One region of the Paenibacillus sp. SEL3 genome, then DNA from elsewhere that is predicted to be linked to it. Evidence: riboswitches for the same ligand, from Rfam matches in the RefSeq annotation. Region 1 holds a riboswitch; each other region holds the start of a gene.
The links. Region 1 has a riboswitch for glycine ahead of ACYCS5_RS08465 (alanine/glycine:cation symporter family protein). Riboswitches for the same ligand answer to the same signal wherever they lie in the genome.
Positions count from the first base shown of each region.

Region 2: another riboswitch for glycine. It lies ahead of sdaAB (L-serine ammonia-lyase, iron-sulfur-dependent subunit beta); the one in region 1 lies ahead of ACYCS5_RS08465 (alanine/glycine:cation symporter family protein).
Region 3: another riboswitch for glycine. It lies ahead of ACYCS5_RS05490 (alanine/glycine:cation symporter family protein); the one in region 1 lies ahead of ACYCS5_RS08465 (alanine/glycine:cation symporter family protein).
Region 4: another riboswitch for glycine. It lies ahead of gcvT (glycine cleavage system aminomethyltransferase GcvT); the one in region 1 lies ahead of ACYCS5_RS08465 (alanine/glycine:cation symporter family protein).

Region 1 is NZ_CM137725.1:1,812,706-1,815,849, reverse strand. Features, by position in the region: gene ACYCS5_RS08470 (glycoside hydrolase family 1 protein) at 1-1,034, shown strand, start outside; glycine riboswitch at 1,203-1,279, shown strand; glycine riboswitch at 1,298-1,392, shown strand; gene ACYCS5_RS08465 (alanine/glycine:cation symporter family protein) at 1,551-2,969, shown strand; gene ACYCS5_RS08460 (iron-containing alcohol dehydrogenase) at 3,028-3,144, opposite strand, start outside.
Region 2 is NZ_CM137725.1:3,653,831-3,656,974, reverse strand. Features, by position in the region: gene ACYCS5_RS16890 (DUF6359 domain-containing protein) at 1-830, opposite strand, end outside; glycine riboswitch at 1,168-1,283, shown strand; gene sdaAB (L-serine ammonia-lyase, iron-sulfur-dependent subunit beta) at 1,495-2,184, shown strand; gene sdaAA (L-serine ammonia-lyase, iron-sulfur-dependent, subunit alpha) at 2,174-3,073, shown strand.
Region 3 is NZ_CM137725.1:1,161,627-1,164,770, reverse strand. Features, by position in the region: gene ACYCS5_RS05495 (glycoside hydrolase family 1 protein) at 1-1,417, shown strand, start outside; glycine riboswitch at 1,586-1,662, shown strand; glycine riboswitch at 1,681-1,775, shown strand; gene ACYCS5_RS05490 (alanine/glycine:cation symporter family protein) at 1,934-3,144, shown strand, end outside.
Region 4 is NZ_CM137725.1:997,237-1,000,380, forward strand. Features, by position in the region: gene gcvH (glycine cleavage system protein GcvH) at 105-497, opposite strand; glycine riboswitch at 891-990, shown strand; gene gcvT (glycine cleavage system aminomethyltransferase GcvT) at 1,167-2,267, shown strand; gene gcvPA (aminomethyl-transferring glycine dehydrogenase subunit GcvPA) at 2,393-3,144, shown strand, end outside.

The DNA of each region.
Region 1 (3,144 bases):
TAACATTGTCACATTATGAAACACCGCTAGGTCTGACTCAGAAGTATAATGGCTGGCTGGGTCGTGAAGTCATACAGCATTACGTCAATTATGCCGAAACGGTGTTTACACGCTATAAGGATAAAGTAAAATACTGGCTGACCTTTAATGAAATCAATGTAATGACCATGAGTCCGTTCACCGGTGGCGGTGTGGTTATTGACCGTGTAGAAAACAAACAGCAAGCGATATATCAAGCATTGCATCATCAATTTGTAGCTAGTGCACTGGCAACCAAACGGGGACATGAGATCATCCCGGGTGCTCAGATCGGCTGTATGTTGGCACGTATAGAAAGCTATCCACATACGTGTAACCCAGCGGATATACTGAAAGCCCAGCATGAAAATCAGATGAACCTATTCTTTACGGATGTGCATGCCCGTGGGGAATATTCCAACTATATGAATCGTTATTTTGAAGAAAATAATATTGTGATCCAGACAGAACCCGGCGATGACGAAATTTTGAAAAATAATACGGTTGATTTTATCTCATTTAGCTACTACATGACCTTGACCGTATCGGCAGGTCCAGAAGGCGAGAAAGCAGCAGGAAACCTGATTGGCGGCGTGAAAAATCCGTATCTGCAGTCCTCCGACTGGGGATGGCAGATCGATCCGATCGGCCTGCGTGTTACACTGAATACGTTTTATGATCGCTATCAAAAGCCTCTGTTCATCGTGGAAAATGGCTTGGGTGCATATGATAAGGTGGAGGAAGATGGCTCTGTGCATGACACATATCGCATTGATTACTTGCGTCAGCATATTGCCCAAATGAAGGAAGCGATTGCCGACGGTGTTGATCTGATTGGTTACACCAGCTGGGGCCCTATCGACCTTGTGAGCATGTCTACTTCCGAAATGTCCAAGCGCTACGGATTTATTTACGTTGATCTGGATGATGACGGTAACGGAACGCTCAAACGCTCCAAAAAAGACTCTTTTAATTGGTATAAAAATGTGATAGCAACCAACGGTGAAGAATTGTAATTCCATATCATCTCGGGCGGGTATAGCAGAGGACATCCTAAGGATGCGATCTGCTGTACCCGCTTTTTTGATAGACTCAATAATAATATTTCAGAGGGCTTCACAAACTTTTCACTTGTAATAAGCTGAAAGTTTTCTGTATAATGAATAAAAATTTCATATGTCTGGTTGATGTTTGCGGGAGATGGAACGAAAGTTCCGACCGAAGGGGCAAAACTCTCAGGTGCTTAGGCTGTTTACAGCCACAAGCGGGGACCGTAAACGGACAGAACTCTGGAGAGACCCTTAATTGGGCGCCGAAGGTGCACCGCAGAGAACATCTGCTTAAACTCTCAGGCAAAAGGACAGAGACGCGAATAACCTGTGACAGGGAATGCCCTAGGCTTTTTTATGAGCTATTAGAGGCAAAACCTGCACAAGATGGTTGTATTTTTTCGTGCCTTTAACCTCTCCAGGAGTCGAATCAGCGGATTTGACTCTTTTTTGTTTTCTAATATGCTGGAGGAGCGGGTTGAAATGAATTTGGTACATGTGTTAGAAACGATTGACAGCTGGATATGGGGAGCGCCGCTTCTTATTCTCGTGATGGGCACGGGGTTGTGGCTAACGATCCGCTTGAAGCTGCTTCAGGTTATTCGATTGCCTTTGGCGCTCAAGCTAATTGGTAAAGCGCCGGACGAAGGTAGCGGAGATGTAAGCAGCTTCGGTGCATTGAGTACGGCACTGGCAGCTACTGTAGGTACAGGAAGTATTGTTGGCGTGGCGACAGCGATCAAGCTGGGTGGGCCCGGTTCATTATTCTGGATGCTGGTTGCAGCTTTTTTCGGGATGGCAACCAAATATGCGGAAGGATTATTATCCGTTAAATACCGTGTTAAAGACCGGAACGGACAATTTTCGGGTGGTCCGATGTATTATATTGAAAACGGACTTGGCCGCCGTTTCAAGCCGCTGGCGATGTTGTTTGCCTTTTCTGGTGTTCTTGTAGCCCTATTTGGAATCGGTACTTTTCCGCAAGTAAAGGCTATCGTTTCTTCGACGGAAAGTAGCTTTGGAGTGCCAACGGTAGTTACAGCGATCATTATTTCCGTGTTAACTGCTGTTGTTACGATTGGAGGACTCAAAAGTATTGCCAAGGTATCCACAAAGATTGTTCCATTCATGTCGGGGCTCTATATCGTAGTTTGCTTAATTGTACTCATTAAGTTTGCAGGAGAGCTTCCTCATGCGATTGCTTTAGTATTACAAGGGGCCTTCTCGACCACATCTGCAACGGGTGGATTTGCCGGAGCGACGATTATGTTGGCGATGCGAAGTGGAGTTGCCAGAGGTATTTTTGCTAATGAAGCCGGTTTGGGAAGTGCGCCAATTGCAGCAGCTGCTGCTAAGACGAAATGGCCTGCAGAACAAGGGTTGATATCCATGACAGGCGTATTTATCGATACGATGATTATTTGTAATCTGACGGGATTTACGTTGCTGGTTACGGGAATATGGAGTGGAAATGACGATGGAGGTCTGATGACCCAGCATGCGTTTTCCAGTGCCTTTCCGGCTGGTGCAGAACTCGTGACGATTAGCCTTATTTTATTTGCATTTACAACGATACTGGGCTGGAATTACTACGGGGAACGTTGTGTTGAATATTTACTGGGTGTCAAATGGATTAAACCATACCGTTATTTGTTCATCGCACTTGTGGCAGGAGGTGCGTTCATCAAGTTGGAAGCCATTTGGCTGCTGGCAGATATCTTTAACGCAATGATGGCTTTCCCGAACCTGATTGCACTGCTTGGCTTATCGGGAATCGTAGTTGCAGAAACCCGAACCTATATGGATTCTTTGTATCCTAATAAGAAAAAGGGTATTCTTGCAGGTACCCATGTAGGGGCTGCTATCCAAGTAGAAGAAAAGGGACAAACGGTTAATTCATAAATTCCAAAAGGGAGTGTCTTCAGCCACCATAGGCTTGAGGACACTCCCTTTTTAAATGTTATAACGATGCGCGCAAAATAGCTAAAATATCTCCTTGATTAAGCTTTTTATAGTTACCGAAGCCTCCGTATTCCATTTCACGGGCTGCAATGTTTGCGATTTTTTCCAATTGCTC
Region 2 (3,144 bases), 1.8 Mb from region 1:
TGGTCGGAGATGAAGAAGACACTTCCCCCGTTATTCACATATTGCAGCAGGGCAGCCTGCTCGGATGCCTTAAAGGCCACATTCGCTTCACCGATGATGAACACATCATATTGGCGCAGCTTATCATAGGTTATGGCCTGTTCTCCATAAGTAAAAGGAATAGGGCGGTTCAATTGATCCACAGTAAAGCCTACATTACGTAATCCATTGGCAAAGTCGGAGAAGGCGCCTTCAATGACCCAATCTGCTGCACCAGCCGTCTGTGCGTGCGTATTATCGAACAGCACCTTTTTGCCTTTTCCATCCGGCAGTGTAGTACCGGGTTGACCCGGGTTGCCAGGTTCAGGTTCGCCAGGTTCACCTGGTTCCCCCGGCTCGCTTCCACTCACCAGTTCCACAGCGCTTGGACTTTTTACTCCACCAAAATTATTGTAGGCACCAAGCGTACCTGTCACGCGAATTTTGCTGCCGACCAGTCCAGGATGACCTGTTAACCCAAATTGCCCTCTGTACGCAGATGTCAGCTGCACATCCAATAGATTAGACGTGCTACGTTCATTGGCCTGGTCGGCAATCAGTACGTTAAAATCATTCGCAAACGGAGAAGAAAAGTTAGCCGTTTTCGATCCGGTAGCATGTCCGACGATATAACCTTCTACCGTCACCGTACCTCCACTGCTTTGGCCCTGAAGTGCTTCGGCTACTGTCAATGCTCCCTCTGCCTTGACCTGACCGAACGGAACGAAGATCCCGATCAGCAGTGAAACGATCGCTGCTAGATGCAGCATCCCTTTTAAGCGTGAACCTGTGAACCGCAAGCCTTTTACCATACGTCAATATCCCTCCTATGATTTCCATAAATGTACTTGTCCTCTATCAGATTAGCCGCCAATCTTCTAATTCCTTCCTGATTTCATCCACAATTATGTAAACTTTAATCTTTTTTATTGGAAATGCACCTGTTTCAGGATTTTGCAAAATTCGATTCCAATCGCTCCAAAGCGCGATATCTAGACGAACTAGGCCATTTCGATCTATATATTGTTCATTGGAAGTCGCTTATTGGTTTTTTGCAAAATCCTCGTTTATGTAAAAATTGAACCCTGTGATTGACACCGAGCACGTCATACATTACGCTAAGAAAGACATGTAGAACGGTATACGCGAATGAAGATGACGGGAGAGTCTGTCCAGGAGGCTTACACTCTGGCGGCACCGAAGGAGCAAGACGCCAGCACCCGGCTGGCGGATAATCTCTCAGGTCCATGTATCGTCATCTGACGCAACTCTGGAGAGAGCGCAAGCCACCCAAGGGGTAAGGCGGTAAGAACACCGCACGAAACTCTCAGGTAACGAGGACAGAGATAAGGGAAACTTCCTTATCCTGTCCTTTTTTGTGCTCACATTGTGCGTCAGCATTAGGAACCGTCATAACCGCGCAAAGACGCGGAAATACCATATAGTATGGTATTAGAACACACAGGGGGCCACACCATGCGTTTCAAAGATGTATTTTCTATTATCGGCCCGGCCATGACCGGACCTTCCAGTTCACACACTGCAGGCGCGGTGCGACTCGCACGCGTTGCCCGGCACTGGCTCGGGGCGCAGCCTGACCGTGCCCGTATGACACTGTACGGCTCCTTTGCCGATACGTATAAAGGACACGGTACGGATCTGGCGCTCATCGCAGGACTGCTTAATTACGATACGGACGATCACCGGATTCCAGATGCCGAGCAATGGGCCGAGCAAGCCGGGATGACCGTGGAATTCGCCGTCAGTGGACTCCCCGCTCCTCATCCGAACACCGTCCGTTTCGAGTTGTGGAAGGGCGAGGATCAGCGCACACTGCTGGGCTCCTCCATCGGCGGCGGCAGCATCCATGTCCAGCAACTCAACGAATTCCGGGTCAATCTGACCGGGGAGCTGCCTACGCTGGTGCTTCTCCACTCGGATAAGCCCGGTACATTGGGCGCAATAACTTCAGCGCTGGGCGCGGCCCACATTAACATTGCCTATATGCACGTAGATCGCAAAGGCCGGGATGGTGAAGCACTCACCGCCATTGAAACGGACAGTTCTGCTCCAGCTGAACTGATTGCGGAACTGCGTTCTTTACCTCATATGTATGAAATTAAGATGATTAATTTGAAAAAAGGAGCTGAATCCGATGCGGTTTAGCCATCTGCATGAGATCAGCGCTTTATGCGCTGAAGAATCCACCACGATTGGCCGCTTGATGATTCAAGAGCAGGTACAAGAAACGAATACAACGGAGGAAGAAATCTTTCGCCAAATGTCTGATTATTATGAAATCATGAAGGAAGCTGTTCATCGCGGTCAGACACAAGACACCGTATCCCGCAGTGGATTGACGGGCGGCGACGGCAAGCGCCTGGCCGAGTATCTGCGGTCAGGGGAGACCTGCTCCGGTGATGCCTCCGCGCTCGCCATGGCTTATGCCCTCTCCGTGTCGGAGGTTAATGCATCTATGGGTCGCATTGTCGCCACTCCTACCGCAGGCTCATGTGGAGTTATCCCTGGTGTGTTCATCAGTGCGCAGGAACGGTTCGGCTGGGATGATGAGCATATGGTGAACGGCCTATTCGCCGCTGGAGCCATTGGCTACGTGATCGCCAACAACTCCTTCATTTCTGGCGCGGAGGGAGGCTGTCAGGCTGAGATTGGCTCAGCTATCGGGATGGCCGCTGGCGCTATGGTCGAGCTGCGCGGTGGTACGCCTGAACAAGCTGTTCACGCCGTGGGCCTCGCTCTTAAGAACACGCTCGGCCTGATTTGCGACCCCGTCGCCGGACTCGTGGAGATTCCGTGCATCGTGCGCAACGGGCTGGGAGCCGTGACTGCGCTTGCCGCAGCGGACATGGCTTTGGCGGGTGTGCGCAGCGCTATTCCGTCTGACGAAGTCATTGACGTGATGCTTGAAGTCGGCAGCGCGATGCCGTCGAAGCACCGCGAGACCGCCAAAGGCGGCTTGGCTCAGACGCCGACTGGCAAGCGTTTGACCGAATCACTTACACGCAACCCATCAATCAAGAAGAATAAGTCGTAATTTCTAAGCTTTAAACCAATTACTTTTCCTCTATAAAACAAGGCGACTACCTCTCCCCTACATTGTCCTAG
Region 3 (3,144 bases), 650 kb from region 1:
GGGCGGGGCAACTGCAGCCAACCAATTGGAAGGTGCTTTTGACGTAGATGGAAAAGGCTTGTCCAGCGCAGACATGATTGCTTATGTACCCAAAGCGGAACGTAAGAACGATCACGCTATAGAGATTTCGTCCGAGCGACTCGAAGACATTTTGGCAGGCAAAGTCAATGCCCGTTTCCCAAAACGTGAAGGTGTGGACTTTTACCACCACTACAAAGAAGATATTGCATTGTTCGCTGAAATGGGCTTTAAAGTATTTCGTATGTCCATCCACTGGTCGCGGATTTTCCCGAATGGCTATGATCACGAGCCGAATGAAGCAGGATTGCAATTCTACGACAATGTATTTGATGAGCTACGCAAATATAATATTGAGCCCTTGGTAACATTGTCACATTATGAAACACCGCTAGGTCTGACTCAGAAGTATAATGGCTGGCTGGGTCGTGAAGTCATACAGCATTACGTCAATTATGCCGAAACGGTGTTTACACGCTATAAGGATAAAGTAAAATACTGGCTGACCTTTAATGAAATCAATGTAATGACCATGAGTCCGTTCACCGGTGGCGGTGTGGTTATTGACCGTGTAGAAAACAAACAGCAAGCGATATATCAAGCATTGCATCATCAATTTGTAGCTAGTGCACTGGCAACCAAACGGGGACATGAGATCATCCCGGGTGCTCAGATCGGCTGTATGTTGGCACGTATAGAAAGCTATCCACATACGTGTAACCCAGCGGATATACTGAAAGCCCAGCATGAAAATCAGATGAACCTATTCTTTACGGATGTGCATGCCCGTGGGGAATATTCCAACTATATGAATCGTTATTTTGAAGAAAATAATATTGTGATCCAGACAGAACCCGGCGATGACGAAATTTTGAAAAATAATACGGTTGATTTTATCTCATTTAGCTACTACATGACCTTGACCGTATCGGCAGGTCCAGAAGGCGAGAAAGCAGCAGGAAACCTGATTGGCGGCGTGAAAAATCCGTATCTGCAGTCCTCCGACTGGGGATGGCAGATCGATCCGATCGGCCTGCGTGTTACACTGAATACGTTTTATGATCGCTATCAAAAGCCTCTGTTCATCGTGGAAAATGGCTTGGGTGCATATGATAAGGTGGAGGAAGATGGCTCTGTGCATGACACATATCGCATTGATTACTTGCGTCAGCATATTGCCCAAATGAAGGAAGCGATTGCCGACGGTGTTGATCTGATTGGTTACACCAGCTGGGGCCCTATCGACCTTGTGAGCATGTCTACTTCCGAAATGTCCAAGCGCTACGGATTTATTTACGTTGATCTGGATGATGACGGTAACGGAACGCTCAAACGCTCCAAAAAAGACTCTTTTAATTGGTATAAAAATGTGATAGCAACCAACGGTGAAGAATTGTAATTCCATATCATCTCGGGCGGGTATAGCAGAGGACATCCTAAGGATGCGATCTGCTGTACCCGCTTTTTTGATAGACTCAATAATAATATTTCAGAGGGCTTCACAAACTTTTCACTTGTAATAAGCTGAAAGTTTTCTGTATAATGAATAAAAATTTCATATGTCTGGTTGATGTTTGCGGGAGATGGAACGAAAGTTCCGACCGAAGGGGCAAAACTCTCAGGTGCTTAGGCTGTTTACAGCCACAAGCGGGGACCGTAAACGGACAGAACTCTGGAGAGACCCTTAATTGGGCGCCGAAGGTGCACCGCAGAGAACATCTGCTTAAACTCTCAGGCAAAAGGACAGAGACGCGAATAACCTGTGACAGGGAATGCCCTAGGCTTTTTTATGAGCTATTAGAGGCAAAACCTGCACAAGATGGTTGTATTTTTTCGTGCCTTTAACCTCTCCAGGAGTCGAATCAGCGGATTTGACTCTTTTTTGTTTTCTAATATGCTGGAGGAGCGGGTTGAAATGAATTTGGTACATGTGTTAGAAACGATTGACAGCTGGATATGGGGAGCGCCGCTTCTTATTCTCGTGATGGGCACGGGGTTGTGGCTAACGATCCGCTTGAAGCTGCTTCAGGTTATTCGATTGCCTTTGGCGCTCAAGCTAATTGGTAAAGCGCCGGACGAAGGTAGCGGAGATGTAAGCAGCTTCGGTGCATTGAGTACGGCACTGGCAGCTACTGTAGGTACAGGAAGTATTGTTGGCGTGGCGACAGCGATCAAGCTGGGTGGGCCCGGTTCATTATTCTGGATGCTGGTTGCAGCTTTTTTCGGGATGGCAACCAAATATGCGGAAGGATTATTATCCGTTAAATACCGTGTTAAAGACCGGAACGGACAATTTTCGGGTGGTCCGATGTATTATATTGAAAACGGACTTGGCCGCCGTTTCAAGCCGCTGGCGATGTTGTTTGCCTTTTCTGGTGTTCTTGTAGCCCTATTTGGAATCGGTACTTTTCCGCAAGTAAAGGCTATCGTTTCTTCGACGGAAAGTAGCTTTGGAGTGCCAACGGTAGTTACAGCGATCATTATTTCCGTGTTAACTGCTGTTGTTACGATTGGAGGACTCAAAAGTATTGCCAAGGTATCCACAAAGATTGTTCCATTCATGTCGGGGCTCTATATCGTAGTTTGCTTAATTGTACTCATTAAGTTTGCAGGAGAGCTTCCTCATGCGATTGCTTTAGTATTACAAGGGGCCTTCTCGACCACATCTGCAACGGGTGGATTTGCCGGAGCGACGATTATGTTGGCGATGCGAAGTGGAGTTGCCAGAGGTATTTTTGCTAATGAAGCCGGTTTGGGAAGTGCGCCAATTGCAGCAGCTGCTGCTAAGACGAAATGGCCTGCAGAACAAGGGTTGATATCCATGACAGGCGTATTTATCGATACGATGATTATTTGTAATCTGACGGGATTTACGTTGCTGGTTACGGGAATATGGAGTGGAAATGACGATGGAGGTCTGATGACCCAGCATGCGTTTTCCAGTGCCTTTCCGGCTGGTGCAGAACTCGTGACGATTAGCCTTATTTTATTTGCATTTACAACGATACTGGGCTGGAATTACTACGGGGAACGTTGTGTTGAATATTTACTGGGTGTCAAATGGATTAAACCATACCGTTATTTGTTCATCGCACTTGTGGCAGGAGGTGCGTTCATCAAGTTGGA
Region 4 (3,144 bases), 820 kb from region 1:
TTTTATACAAAAATCGAGCAAACTAACGATGCTCTTATTCAATTAAAAATCAATATAAAATTCCGAATAACACGCTATTATTTCATGCTGCATTGCTCTATTTATTACTCCGAAATCAACTGCTCATACTGATCCGCCGACAGTAGTTTGCCCAATGCTTCCTCCACATCTTTATCCATCTCTACTTCTACCATCCAACCTTTGTCATAAGGAGATTCATTCACTAGCTCAGGTGTACCTTCCAGCGCTTCATTCACTTTTAATATAGTTCCCGTCACCGGAGCAAAAAGGTCGGATACCGTCTTCACCGATTCAATCGTACCGATCTCCGCTCCCTGCTCAATCGTTACTCCCGCCTCAGGTAATTCTACAAAAACAATATCACCCAGTTGGTGCTGTGCAAAGTCTGTAATACCAATCCGCACCGTTCCATTCTCTGTCCGCTGAACCCACTCATGTTCGTCTGTATACCAAAGTTGCTGCTTCACTTCACCCATTCTGTTCCCCTCACTTCCATATGAATAAAATCGCATTTGCTCACCTGTATTAGACAGGTTAAGATTATGACAATAAGAACACTCATGTCAATAATACTAACAAAAATACTTCATATCACCTCCTATAGCGCTCTATATAAAAATATAATAATTTATAACAAACGCTTACATATCCTTATTTATATATTAAATGTTTTTTCTATTGTTTTTGATGACATTTTTATTGACATTTTGAATGAATTTGCGTATTAATGGGTTATAGCAAATACTTTGGGAAACACCCCGACAACTGCAAACGCGGATGAACGCAGAGGGAGAGACTGCCAAAAAGATTCGCATAGCTGTTGCCGCTTGTGAGACAGTTGTGCACGCGAATCGGATCAAGTTGTTATCTGCAAAGCCAGGTAATATACTGCTGATCCCGAAGGTAGCGCCGAAGGAGTAAGCCTGCATTGCAGGTGAATCTCTCAGGCAAAAGGACCTCTGCCGGACGCATCTCTGGAGAGCATTCGCTATTGGAGCGGATCACCCAAGAGGAAACCCGGTACATACCGGGGTAACTTTCTGGTATCAAGGACAGAGCTGAAAAAAGAGTATAGACTGCTGTCTATACGTTTTTTTCGGCCTGTCTTTTTTGTTTTGCCGATCACACCGGATAGGAGTGGAAACATGACTAATTTGCGAAAAACACCGCTATATTCGTCCTACGGGACGCAGTCTGGGGTTCGTTGTATTGACTTTGGCGGCTGGGAGCTCCCCGTTCAGTTTAGCGGTATCCAAAAGGAGCATGAGGCCGTCCGGCAACGTGCGGGTTTATTCGATGTATCGCATATGGGTGAGTTTTTGGTTGAAGGCAAAGAGGCCGAAGCTTTTCTACAAAGGGTGACCACGAATGATGTCAGCCAGTTGGAACCAGGTCAGGCACAATATTCACTCCTGTGTTACCCCGATGGAGGTGTAGTAGACGACCTGCTTGTTTACTGCAAAGGACCGGAGCGCTACATGCTCGTTGTGAACGCCTCCAACATTGATAAGGATTGGGATTGGTTACTTCGTCATGTGCCTGCATCCGTTCACATGGAGAATGTGTCTGATGCAATAGCATTGCTGGCATTGCAGGGACCGGAAGCAGCACGTATTGCCGCAGCCGTGGCAGATACGGATATTACGAATCTGGCATCTTTCCACTTTCATGAGAACGTGCCATTGTTCGGAGCAAAAGCACTCGTCTCACGAACCGGATATACGGGCGAAGACGGTTTTGAATTTTACGTACCTGCCGCGGAAGCACCCGCCGTATGGGAGGGTTTGCTTCGTTCCGGTGAGTCGTATGGGCTGATTCCCGCTGGACTTGGTGCTCGGGATACACTACGCTTTGAGGCTCGGTTGCCGCTATACGGACAGGAGTTATCTGCCACAATTTCACCACTCGAAGCCGGTCTGGGTTTCTTCGTCAAGCTGAATAAAGGAGATTTTATCGGTAGAGAAGCACTTCAGCGTCAAAAAGAACAAGGGGTTCCTCGTAAATTGATCGGGCTGGAAATGATTGATCGCGGCATCCCACGCGCCCATTATCCGGTATTCGCAGAAGGACAACGCATCGGTGAGGTCACAACGGGGACTCAGTCGCCCACCTTGAAGCGTAATCTGGGCCTCGCCTTGGTGGACAGTCGTTTTAGCGCCCTCTCCACACCGCTGGAGGTTGAGATTCGTGGCAAACGCCTGCGTGCCGAGGTAGTGGCAGCACCCTTTTATAAACGCCCGCGCTAATCTTAAACTCTCTTCATTCCAATAAAGCAAACATGTCAGATATGAACTTCCGGGTTTTTCAGCTCACACTTTTTTATTAGCTAATTACGATTTAAAATTTTGCTTTTCGAAAGGAGCCAGAACCTATGAAGCAGCATCGTTATCTCCCTATGACTGAACAAGATCAAACCGAAATGCTGCGTGTGGTGGGTGTATCATCCATTGATGATTTATTCAGTGACATTCCAGAGGCCATTCGATATCAAGGGGAACTCCCTCTTTCTTCTCGACTCGATGAGAAAGCCTTAACCCGCCACTTGGCCGAGCTGGCTGGACACAACGCCAATACAGACACACATGCCAGCTTTCTTGGCGCAGGAATTTATGATCATCATATTCCGTCGGTCATCCAGCACATCACTTCACGCTCGGAATTCTATACAGCCTACACCCCCTATCAGCCGGAAGTAAGCCAAGGCGAGCTACAAGCCATTTTCGAATTTCAGTCGTATATTTGCGAATTGACGGGCATGGCTGTAGCTAATGCCAGCATGTACGACGGAGCGACTGCACTGGCGGAAGCGGGCTCACTGTCCGCCGCAGCTACCCGCCGTAAACAGCTTATCGTATCGAGGTCCGTCCATCCAGAGGCACGTCAGGTATTGGCAACCTATGCACGCGGATTGAATTTGGACATCGTGGAGATCGGCTGTTCGGACGGTGTAACGGATGCTGATGCGTTAGCGGCGGCCGTATCGGAACAGACCGCGGCTGTTTTGGTCCAAAGCCCCAACTTTTTCGGAGCCGTGGAAAATCTACAGCCGATGGCTGACCTCATCCATGCACACAAAGGTCTTTTGGTCGTCAGTGCCAACCCACTGGCACTTGGCTTGCTGGA